Regions from separate parts of the Krasilnikovia sp. M28-CT-15 genome, predicted to be linked through region 1. Evidence: riboswitches for the same ligand, from Rfam matches in the RefSeq annotation. Region 1 holds a riboswitch; the other holds the start of a gene.
What was found. Region 1 has a riboswitch for S-adenosylmethionine ahead of thrC (threonine synthase). Riboswitches for the same ligand answer to the same signal wherever they lie in the genome.
Positions count from the first base shown of each region.

Region 2: linked by a shared signal. The riboswitch ahead of ACMCNO_RS20845 (ABC transporter substrate-binding protein) and the one ahead of thrC (threonine synthase) in region 1 are both predicted to bind S-adenosylmethionine.

Region 1 covers NZ_BAAGAK010000001.1:7,089,145-7,094,184, reverse strand. Annotated here, with positions in the region: gene ACMCNO_RS32590 (alpha/beta fold hydrolase) at 1-1,069, shown strand, start outside; gene ACMCNO_RS32585 (ABC transporter permease) at 1,066-1,974, shown strand; SAM riboswitch class I at 2,216-2,347, shown strand; gene thrC (threonine synthase) at 2,360-3,637, shown strand; gene ACMCNO_RS32575 (GNAT family N-acetyltransferase) at 3,927-4,913, shown strand; gene ACMCNO_RS32570 (hypothetical protein) at 4,852-5,040, opposite strand, start outside.
Region 2 covers NZ_BAAGAK010000001.1:4,570,207-4,575,246, forward strand. Annotated here, with positions in the region: gene ACMCNO_RS20835 (NADPH-dependent FMN reductase) at 1-498, opposite strand, end outside; gene ACMCNO_RS20840 (LysR family transcriptional regulator) at 788-1,702, shown strand; SAM riboswitch class IV at 1,785-1,896, shown strand; gene ACMCNO_RS20845 (ABC transporter substrate-binding protein) at 2,152-3,009, shown strand; gene ACMCNO_RS20850 (amino acid ABC transporter permease) at 3,045-3,821, shown strand; gene ACMCNO_RS20855 (amino acid ABC transporter ATP-binding protein) at 3,818-4,549, shown strand; gene ACMCNO_RS20860 (dihydrofolate reductase family protein) at 4,546-5,040, opposite strand, start outside.

The sequences.
Region 1 (5,040 bases):
CGGCACCCCGATCCCGAACCCGGACTCGATCTGGTGGTATGTCCTGGCCGGGCTGGCCGCGGCGATCGCGCTGGCCATCGTCGTGCTCCTGGCCGTGCGCCGCCGCCGGGGCCGCCGGACGCACACCCCCACGATCGACGAGTACGCCGACACCCCGCTGGTGGTCCGCGGCCTGCGCAAGGCGTACGGGGACGGGTTCGTGGCGGTGGAGCGGGTGGACTTCACGGTCGAGCGGGGCCAGGTCGTCGGCCTGCTCGGGCCCAACGGGGCGGGCAAGACCACCACGCTGCGGGTGCTCATGGGCCTCACCCTGCCGACCGAGGGGGACGCGCTCGTCTTCGGGCACCGGCTGGTGCCGGGCGCGCCGATCCTGTCCCGGGTCGGGGCGCTCGTCGAGGGGCCGGGCTTCCTGCCGCACCTCAGCGGGTACGAGAACCTGCGGGCGTACTGGCGGGCCACCGGGCGGCCGGAGGCGGACGCGCACTTCGACGAGGCGCTGGAGATCGCCGGGCTGGGCGACTCGGTGCACCGCCGGACGAAGACGTACAGCCACGGCATGCGGCAGCGGCTGGCCATCGCCCAGGCCATGCTGGGCCTGCCCGAGCTGCTGGTGCTCGACGAGCCCACGGACGGGCTGGACCCGCCGCAGATCGCGGAGATGCGCCGGGTGCTGCAGCGCTACGCCACCGACGGGCGGGCCGTCCTGGTCTCCAGCCATCTGCTGGCCGAGGTGGAACAGACCTGCACGCACGCCGTGGTGGTCAACAAGGGCCGGATCGTGGCCGCCGGGCCGGTCTCCGACATCGTCGGGGACTCCCCGTCGGTGCTGCTGGAGGTTTCGGATGTGCCCGCCGCGTCCCGGGTGCTGGCGGAGCTGGACGTCCGGTCGGTCACCCCGGACGGCGACACCGGCCTGATCGTCGACATGAACGGCACCCCGCGCACCGAGGTGGTGGCGTCGCTGGTCCGCGCCGGGGTCGGCGTGGACCGGGTGGTGCCCCGGCGCCGTCTCGAAGACGCCTTCCTGGCACTGGTGGGCGACAACTCGCGAGGAAGTGGTGACCGATGAGCGGGCAGCGGGAGCTGAGCGGCCAGGTGACCGGCAAGTTCGGGTCACTGGGCGTCGTCGCCGGCTACCGGCCGTCGGCGACCCTGCCGATCCTGGCGGAGGTACGGCGGCAGGCGTCGCGGCGGCGTACGCAACTGGCCCTGGGTTTCATGGTCGTGCTGCCGTTGATCATTCTGCTGGCCTTCGAGTTCGGCGGGGACGGTGACGACGACGGGCGGCGGCGCGGTGGGGCGTTCGCCAGCCTGGTCGACCTGGCCACCTCCAGCGGCCTGAACTTCGCGCTGTTCAGCATCGCGGTCTCGGCGGGCTTCCTGCTCATCGTGGTGGTCGCGCTGTTCTGCGGCGACACGGTCGCCAGCGAGGCGAGCTGGGGCACCCTGCGCTACCTGCTGGCCGTGCCGGTACCCCGATCCCGCCTGCTCGGCGTCAAGCTCGTGGTCGCCCTGGCCTACTCGCTGCTGGCCCTGCTCACCCTGGCCGGGACGGCCCTGCTGATCGGCACCCTGCGTTACGGCTGGCACCCCCTGGGCAGCACGATCGCCGCCCAGATCCCACCGGGCCCCGGAGTGCTGCGCCTGCTGGCGATCCTGGCCTACCTGGCGACGACCATGCTGATCGTGGCCGGGCTGGCGTTCCTGCTCTCCACGCTGACGGACGCGGCACTGGGCGCGGTGGGCGGCGCCGTCCTGCTCTGGATCCTCTCCAGTATCCTGGACCAGATCACCGCCCTGGGAAACCTGCGCACGGTGCTACCCACCCACTACGCCGACGCCTGGCAAGGGCTGCTCTCGACCCCGATGCAGACGGCAGACCTGGCGAAGGGCGCGATCGCCGCCCTCTGCTACGCCACGGTCTTCATCGGCCTGGCCTTCTGGCGCTTCACCCGCAAGGACGTCACCAGCTGACCCTCGCGGGTGGTGGTCGCACGGACCTGCGGTTGTGGTCGCACGGACCTGGCAGGGTGCGGGGATCCGCTCATGAGCCGCCAGGCGAATGGATCCCCGCGCCCGGTCTCGGCGGGAGCGACGGTCCGGCGCACGACGAACGTGCGACCAAAAAGTCCTAAAGCCCGAGAGGACGCTCACAGATCGGGATCACAGGGTGAGGATGACCCGCACACCCCGTAAGCTGGCGGCACAACTGCATACCTCATCCAGAGGGGCTGAGGGAACGGCCCGATGACGCCCCGGCAACCACCGCACTCGACTCGATGACGAGGCCAGACGTGCGGCAGGTGCTAATTCCGTCCCCGCGCGTCGCGCCGGGGAAAGATGAGAGGAAGGCCTCGCCATGACGTCGACCGTCGACGCCCCAGTCTCCACCAGCCCCGCCCGCGCCCTGGTCTGTCGCGGCTGTGGGACGGAATTCCCCCTCGCCGCGCAGCATGCCTGTTACGAGTGTTTCGGCCCCCTGGAGATCGCCTACGATCCGGCCGCGCTCGCCCGGGTGACCCGCGCGCAGATCGAGGCGGGCCCGCAGAACATCTGGCGCTACGCCGCGCTGCTGCCCGCCGGGCAGGACCCGGCCGAGCGGGTCACCCTCGACCCGGGGCTGACCCCGCTGGTCAGCGCGCCCGCCCTGGCCGCCGCGATCGGGCTGCGGGCGCCGCTGTGGGTGAAGGACGACTCGGCCAACCCGACGCACTCGTTCAAGGACCGGGTGGTGTCGGTGGCGCTGACGGCCGCCCGCGGGCTCGGCTTCACCCGCTTCGCCTGCGCCTCGACGGGCAACCTGGCCAACAGCGTGGCCGCGCACGCCGCCCGGGCCGGAGCGCCGTCGGTCGTGTTCATCCCCGGCGACCTCGAGCAGGGCAAGGTCGTCACCACTGCCGTGTACGGCGGCCAGCTCGTCGCCATCGACGGCTCGTACGACGACGTGAACCGGCTGTGCAGCGAGCTGGTCGAGACGGACGAGTACGAGGACACCGCGTTCGTCAACGTCAACGTGCGGCCGTATTACGCGGAGGGTTCCAAGACCCTCGGGTACGAGGTGGCCGAGCAGCTCGGCTGGCGCATCCCGGCCCAGGTGGTCATCCCGATGGCCAGTGGGGAGCTGCTGACCAAGGTGGACAAGGCGTTCACGGAACTGGTCGAGATCGGGCTGGTCGAAGCTCCGGCGGGCGGGTGGAAGGTGTTCGGCGCCCAGTCCGCTGGCTGCAACCCGATCGCCACGGCCCTGCACAACGGGTCGGACACCGTCGTGCCGGTGAAGCCGACCGGCATCGCCAAGTCGCTCAACATCGGTGATCCGGCCGCGGGGGCGTACGCGATCGAGACGGTGACGCGTACCGGCGGCTGGATGGACTACGCCGACGACGACGAGATCCGCGCCGGGATCCAGCTGCTGGCCCGTACGACCGGGGTCTTCGCGGAGACCGCGGGCGGGGTCACGGTCGCGGTGCTGCAGAAGCTGGTGGCCAGCGGGCGGCTGGACCCGGAGGCCGAGACGGTCGTGTTCAACACCGGCGAGGGCCTCAAGACGCTGGACGCGGTCGCCGACCGGGTGGGGCCCACGCACCGGATCAAGCCGTCGCTGCGCGCGGCCCGTGACGCGGGCCTGCTGGGCTGATCCGGGGCCTACCGCGCTGACCAGCGCATAGTCGGGTATCCGACCGGCGGCGGGTATTTCCTTCCGGGGAGGGCTTGCGGAACCGATCCCAGGCTCGGCAGGATGCTCTACGCGGGAGGACGCGACGCCGTACGAGGTCCCACCTTCGAGCTTGGCGACAATCTCCGAGGGACCCAACGACCCAGTGCCGGAGGCGCTGTGCGCGCGTCCTCCCGACCAAATTTTCTGCGTGAATCCTGCCCGGCAATATTCGTTCGCGCCGGACGGGGTGTGCGTTCACCCTGTCGGGATGCGCATCGAGCCTTTGACGGACGCCACGATCGACCAGGCGCACGCCGTGCTGCGGGCCGCGGCCGAATGGGATGTTCCGGATCTTCCACCCGTGGCGAAGTCGGTGTTCGCGGTGGCGGTGCGCCATCCCTTCCCGGGCACGGAGCAGGAGCGCTACCTCGCTGTCGACGGCGACGGTACGGCGGTCGGCTTCCTGGGCCTCAACCTGCCGCAGTACGACAATCTGGACAATGTGTCTATTCTGCTGGTCGTCGCGCCGTCACATCGGCGCCAGGGATTCGGCCGGGCGCTGCATGCCCACGCCGTCGAGCGGGCCCGGGTGGCCGGGCGCAAACGTCTCATCGGGACCACGGCCGGTGCCCGCCCGGACGGCGCCTCGTTCGCGGCCGCGATGGGCGCGGAGGCGGCCCTGCGGGAGACCCGCAGCCGCTTCGACGTCGGGGGCGCCGACCGCGAGCGGCTGGACGCGTTGCGGGCCGAGGCGTGGCGGCACGCGGACGGATACCGGCTCGTGCAGTGGATCGGGGTGCCGCCGGACGAATTCCTCGAGGATCTGGCCTACCTGGACGGCCGGCTGCTGTCCGACGCCCCGGTCGGGGATCTGGTGATGGAAGCCGAGCGGGTCGACGGGGCCCGGGTGCGCGGCAACGAGGAGGCCCGCCGCGCCCGGGGCATGACCGCGTTCCACACCGGCGCGGTGCACACCGCCACCGGGCGGCTGGTCGCGTGGAGCACATTGACCGGGACCGACGCGGCTCCCGAGCACGCCTGGCAGCAGATCACCATCGTCCACCCCGCGCATCGCGGGCACCGGCTCGGCCTGATCGTGAAGCTGGAGAACCTGCGCCACATCCGCGCCGCGCGGCCGGGGCTGACCGCTGTCGACACCATCAACGCGTCGGCGAACGAGCGCATGCTCGCCATCAATCGGCTGATGGGCTTCCGGCCGGCCGACACGGAGATCCAGTGGCAGCAGGCGCTGTGAACAGGCGGGCCGCCCAGGGGCGCAGCGGCAGCTCCCGGTAGCCGCCCGCGGCCAGGCCGGCATGCCGCTCGAACGGGTTGCGGGCGCCGTACGAGCCGGTCAGGGCGTAGGACCAGCCGCAGGACAG
Region 2 (5,040 bases), 2.5 Mb from region 1:
CCGGGTCCGCAGGTGAGCGTCGACGACGGGTCTCGTGGCCGCCAGCCAGTCGGCGTAGGCGGCGGGGTCGTCGTGGTGCCGGTCGATGACGAACAGCCCCCGTCCCGGCACGGTCGCGCCGAGCTCGGTGAGCACCGGCCGCAGCGTCAGCTCGGCCGCCAGCTGGTGTTGCGGACCGGCGCCGAGCAGCAGCGGCACGGCGAGGCCGCGCAGACCCGTCCCGCCCGCGAACCGGTCGAGGAAGAGTTTGAGCAGGCCGGTGTAGGTGCCCTTGTAGGTGGGGCTGGCCGCCACGACGAGGTCCGCCGCGCCGACCTCGTCCACCAGCGCGGCCACCTGCGGGTCCGCCCAGTCCAACAGCGCCGGGCCGAGCGTGGCCAGGTCGACGGTCAGGTCGGGGTCGTGCCCGGCGAGTTGCCGGGCGACGTACCGCGCCGCCGCGAGGGTGCGGCTGGCCGGGCGCGGGTTGCCGGCCACGACCGCGACGCGGGCGCTCACGACGCCACCGCCACTGCCGTGCCCTGGACGATGTGGCCGGTGGTGTTCATCACGGATGCGGCGAAATGCAAGGGTCGATCTGCCATACGTCACTCCGGTACGACGGGGCGGTCTCGGTACTCGGATGGAATGGGCCGGACCGGCATGGACGAGGGGGTTGTTCGGCCGATCACCAGCATGTACCCAATGACTATAGAGTTAGTAGGATATTGCCGCGCAAGCGGTTCCCTGGAAGGCGTTGCCGATCACCCGGACGCCATCTCCGATCACCCCGGCCCCGGAGTGCACCATGCGCATCGAACAGCTCGAATACCTCACCGCCGTGACCCGCTTCGGCTCCCTGCGCCGCGCCAGCGAACAACTGCACGTCTCCCAGCCGGCCCTCAGCGAGGCCATCCGCAAGCTCGAACGTGAACTCGGCGTGACACTGCTCGACCGGCACCGCTCCGGTGCGCGGATCAGCCTGGCCGGCCGGGAACTGCTCCAGCCGATCGTCGACGTTCTGGAGTCGGTCGCACGGCTCAAGGCCACCGCCGGCGACCAACTGGCCGCGCGACGGCTGTTGCGCATCGGCACCGTCAACGCGGGCACCGCCTCGCTCGTGCTGCCCGCCGTACGAGCCTTCCAGGCGGCGTACGCGGGCGCCGCGGTCGAGGTGCGCAACCTGCAACAGGACGACATCCACGTGTCGCTGGCCGAAGGCACCCTGGACCTCGGCCTGGTCAACCTGCTCGACGGCGACGACGTACCGCCCGGCCTCGAACCCACTCCCCTGCTGCTGGGCCGTCCGGCCGCGGTGCTGCCCGCCAGCCATCCGCTCACGGCACAGTCCGAGGTCTCGGCGGACGACCTGCGCGCGGAACGCTTCGTCGCGATGCGCTCCGGCTACCTCATGTACCGCTTCGCCCACCGCCTCTTCGGCTCCGACCTGCCCGCCGCGTGGCACTCCACCGACGGCGCCGAGATGGGCAAGATGATGGTCGCCGAAGGCATCGGGCTCACCGTCCTGCCGGACTACAGCGTCCTCGGCGATCCGCTCGAACGCGCCGGCATGATCGTGACCAGACCGCTGGCCGGCGACACCACGGTGATCACGATGACCGCGTTGCACCGGCGACGCGCCCGGGTGCTGCCCGCCGTCCAGCAGATGCTGGGTCACCTGCGGGAGCAGGCGCGGCAGCCGTTGCAGGCGCGCACAGCCTGACCGGCGGAGTCAGCGCAAAGGTCGTGAGCGTGGTCATATCGGCTGGACGATCCACCGACCCGGGCTGCTAGCCTCGTCGGCAGGTCATGAGCGCCAGCATCAAGCCCCGGCTTGCTGGCCGGCAACCCTCCTCCGCGGTGGGGTGCCCCGGGTGAAGACCAGGCATCGGAGCACGCTCCGTGCAAGCGTGGCCTGGCCCCCCAGGTCAAACCCGACCTAGGAGAGCAATGATTTCCCGCCGCTGTGCCGCATCGCCAGACGCCGGCCCGATGCCGGCTCTGACCCGGCGGCGGCACATCGACATGATGCGGGTGTGCAGCGCGGCGTGTCGCCGCGCCACCGCGCGTTAAGCGCACCGCACCCCGCTTCCCTTCCCGCGGTGGGCGCATCTCGCCGTCCGACCGGACCCTTGTGCCCGCCGCACCGATCACCCCTTCTCGGAGAACCCTGTGCGATTCCTGCCTGCCCTCACCCGGGCCGCCGCCCTCGCCGCCGCTGCGATCCTCGGCGCCACCCTGCTCACGGCGTGCGGCGACGACACGAAGTCCGGCTCAGCCGACAACCCGTACGGCCTGCTGCAGCCCGGTGTGCTGCGCACCGGCACCCTCACCGACGCCCCGCCGAACGTCTACCTCAAGGACGGCAAGTTCACCGGCTTCGACAACGACCTGCTCACCGCGGTCGCGGCCAAGATCGACCTGAAGGTGGAGTTCGTCGGCACCGACTTCGCCGCCCTGCTGTCGCAGGTCAACAACCACAAGTTCGACGTGGGCAGTTCCTCGATCACCGTGACCGAGGCTCGCAAGAAGACGGTCGACTTCGGCAACGGATACGACTTCGGCTACTTCGGGCTCGACGTCCCGGCGAACTCCTCGATCACCGGCTTCGACCAGCTGACCGGCAAGCGGGTGGTGGTCGTGCAGGGCACGGTCCAGGACGACTACGCCACCGGCAAGGGCCTCAACCCGGTACGGGTGCCCGACTACAACGGCGCCGTCAACCAGCTCAAGGCGGGCACCGCCGACGCCTGGATCGCCCCCGCGGAGATCGGCGAGAAGTCGGCCGCGGACAGTGGATCCAAGATCAAGGTGGCGGCCAAGCAGCTCAGCCCCGCCCCGACCGCGTACGCGGTGGCGAAGGGCAACGACGCGTTGCGCGCGGCGCTGAACACCGGCCTCGACCAGGTCATCGCGGACGGCACCTGGAAGCGGCTGCAGGAGCAGTACTACCCGGGCCGCCCGATCCCGGCCGGTTTCACGCCGGGCAGTGGTCAGGCGGCGCCGTCCGCGTCCGCGTCGGCGTCCTGACCGGTGACGACTGAGCGGGGGGCGGTGACCGGCCGATGGAATCGGTGAGCACGCTGTGGGAGACGTTCTTCGACTGGCCGTCGATGCGCGCCGCGCTGCCCGAGATGCTGACCGTCGGGCTGCGCAACACGCTGGTCCTGGCGGTCTCCGCCGCCCTGCTCGGCTCCGTGCTGGGCCTGCTGCTGGCCGTCGCGGGGATCTCGCGGACCCGCTGGCTGCGCTGGCCCGCACGCGTCTACACCGACGTGTTCCGCGGCCTGCCGGCCGCGGCGACCATCCTGTTGATCGGGGTCGGCCTGGCACCGCTCGGCATGGAGATCTGGGGGCCCAACCCGTACCCGCTGGGCATCCTCGCGCTGTCTCTGATCGCTGCCGCGTACATCGGTGAGATCTTCCGGTCCGGCATCCAGTCCGTGGAGGCCGCACAGCTCGAAGGGGCACGCGCGCTGGGCTTCTCCTGGGCCGAGGCGATGCGCCTGGTGATCATTCCGCAGGGGATCCGCCGAGTGCTGCCGGCCTGGGTGAACCAGCTGATCGCGCTGATCAAAGACTCCAGTCTGGTGTACTTCCTCGGGCTGGTGGCCAGCCAGCGGGAACTGTTCCGGATCGGGCAGGACCACGCGGCCACCACCGGCAACGAGTCCGCGCTGCTGCTGGCCGGGCTCTTCTATCTCGCGCTGACCGTGCCGCTGACGCACGCGGTCAACTGGATCGACCAGCGGCTGCGCCACGGCCGCCAGGTGAGCGTCCCCGCGGCGGACGACGACGAAGAACCCGCGCTGTCCGGCGCGGGAGCGGGGAGCGAGCGATGACCGGTTCGGTGAGCCTGAGCCTGCGCGACATCCACCTGGCGTTCGGGTCGACCAAGGTTCTGCGCGGCGCGGACCTCGAGGTGGCCCGCGGGCAGACCGCGTGTGTCATCGGCCCCTCGGGGTCGGGCAAGTCGACGCTGCTGCGCACCATCAACCGGCTGATCGAACCGGAGCGCGGCGACGTGCTGCTGGACGGGCGCAGCGTACTGCGCGACGACCCGGACCGCCTGCGGCAGCGGATCGGCATGGTGTTCCAGCAGTTCAACCTGTTCCCGCACATGAGCGTGCTGCGCAACATCACCCTCGCGCTGCGCAAGCTCAAGGGGCTCTCCGAGGACGAGGCCGTGGCGCTCGCCCGCAGTCAGCTCGAGCTGGTGGGGCTCGCCGCGAAGGCCGACGCCCGTCCGGCGCACCTGTCCGGCGGGCAGCAGCAGCGGGTCGCGATCGCCCGCGCGCTGGCGTTGACGCCGCAGGTGATGCTGTTCGACGAGGCCACCTCCGCACTCGACCCCGAGCTGGTCAAGGGCGTCCTGGGCCTGATGGCCGACCTCGCGGCCCAGGGCATGACCATGGTCGTGGTCACCCACGAGATGGGCTTCGCCCGCGAGGTCGCCGACACGGTGGCCTTCATGGACCGCGGGGTGGTGCTGGAGGCCGGCGCACCGGCCGCGATCTTCGAGGGAGCCGCCCATCCCCGGCTGCGCAGCTTCCTGTCCCAGGTCCTCTAGGGCTGCGCACCGCCGGGCGGGCCGGTCAGCACGGTGGGGACGTACTCGAGCAGTTGAAGCCGGCCGTCGAACGTGCGGCTGGCGACCATCTCGAGGGCCACGTCGGGGTATCCGTCGTAGATGCGCTCTCGTCCGGTGCTGCCCGTCACCACGGGGAAGATCACCAGGCGGAACCGGTCCACCAGCCCGGCGGCCAGCAGCGACCGGCACAGCGCCAGGCTGCCCAGCGTACGCATCGGGCTCGTACCGTGCTGCTTCATCTCCCGCACGGCGCCCACCGCATCCTGGCCGACCAGCCGGGTGTTCGCCCACGACAGCGGCGGCCGCAGGGTGCTGGAGAACACCACCTTGGACATCCGGCCCATCTCCGCGAAGGCCGCGTCATCGGGGTCGGCCGCGGCCATCGCGGACATGAGCCGGTAGGTGTTCGCGCCCATCAGTACGGTGTGCCCGCGCTCCGGCTGCTGATCCAGCCACTCGAGATACTCGGG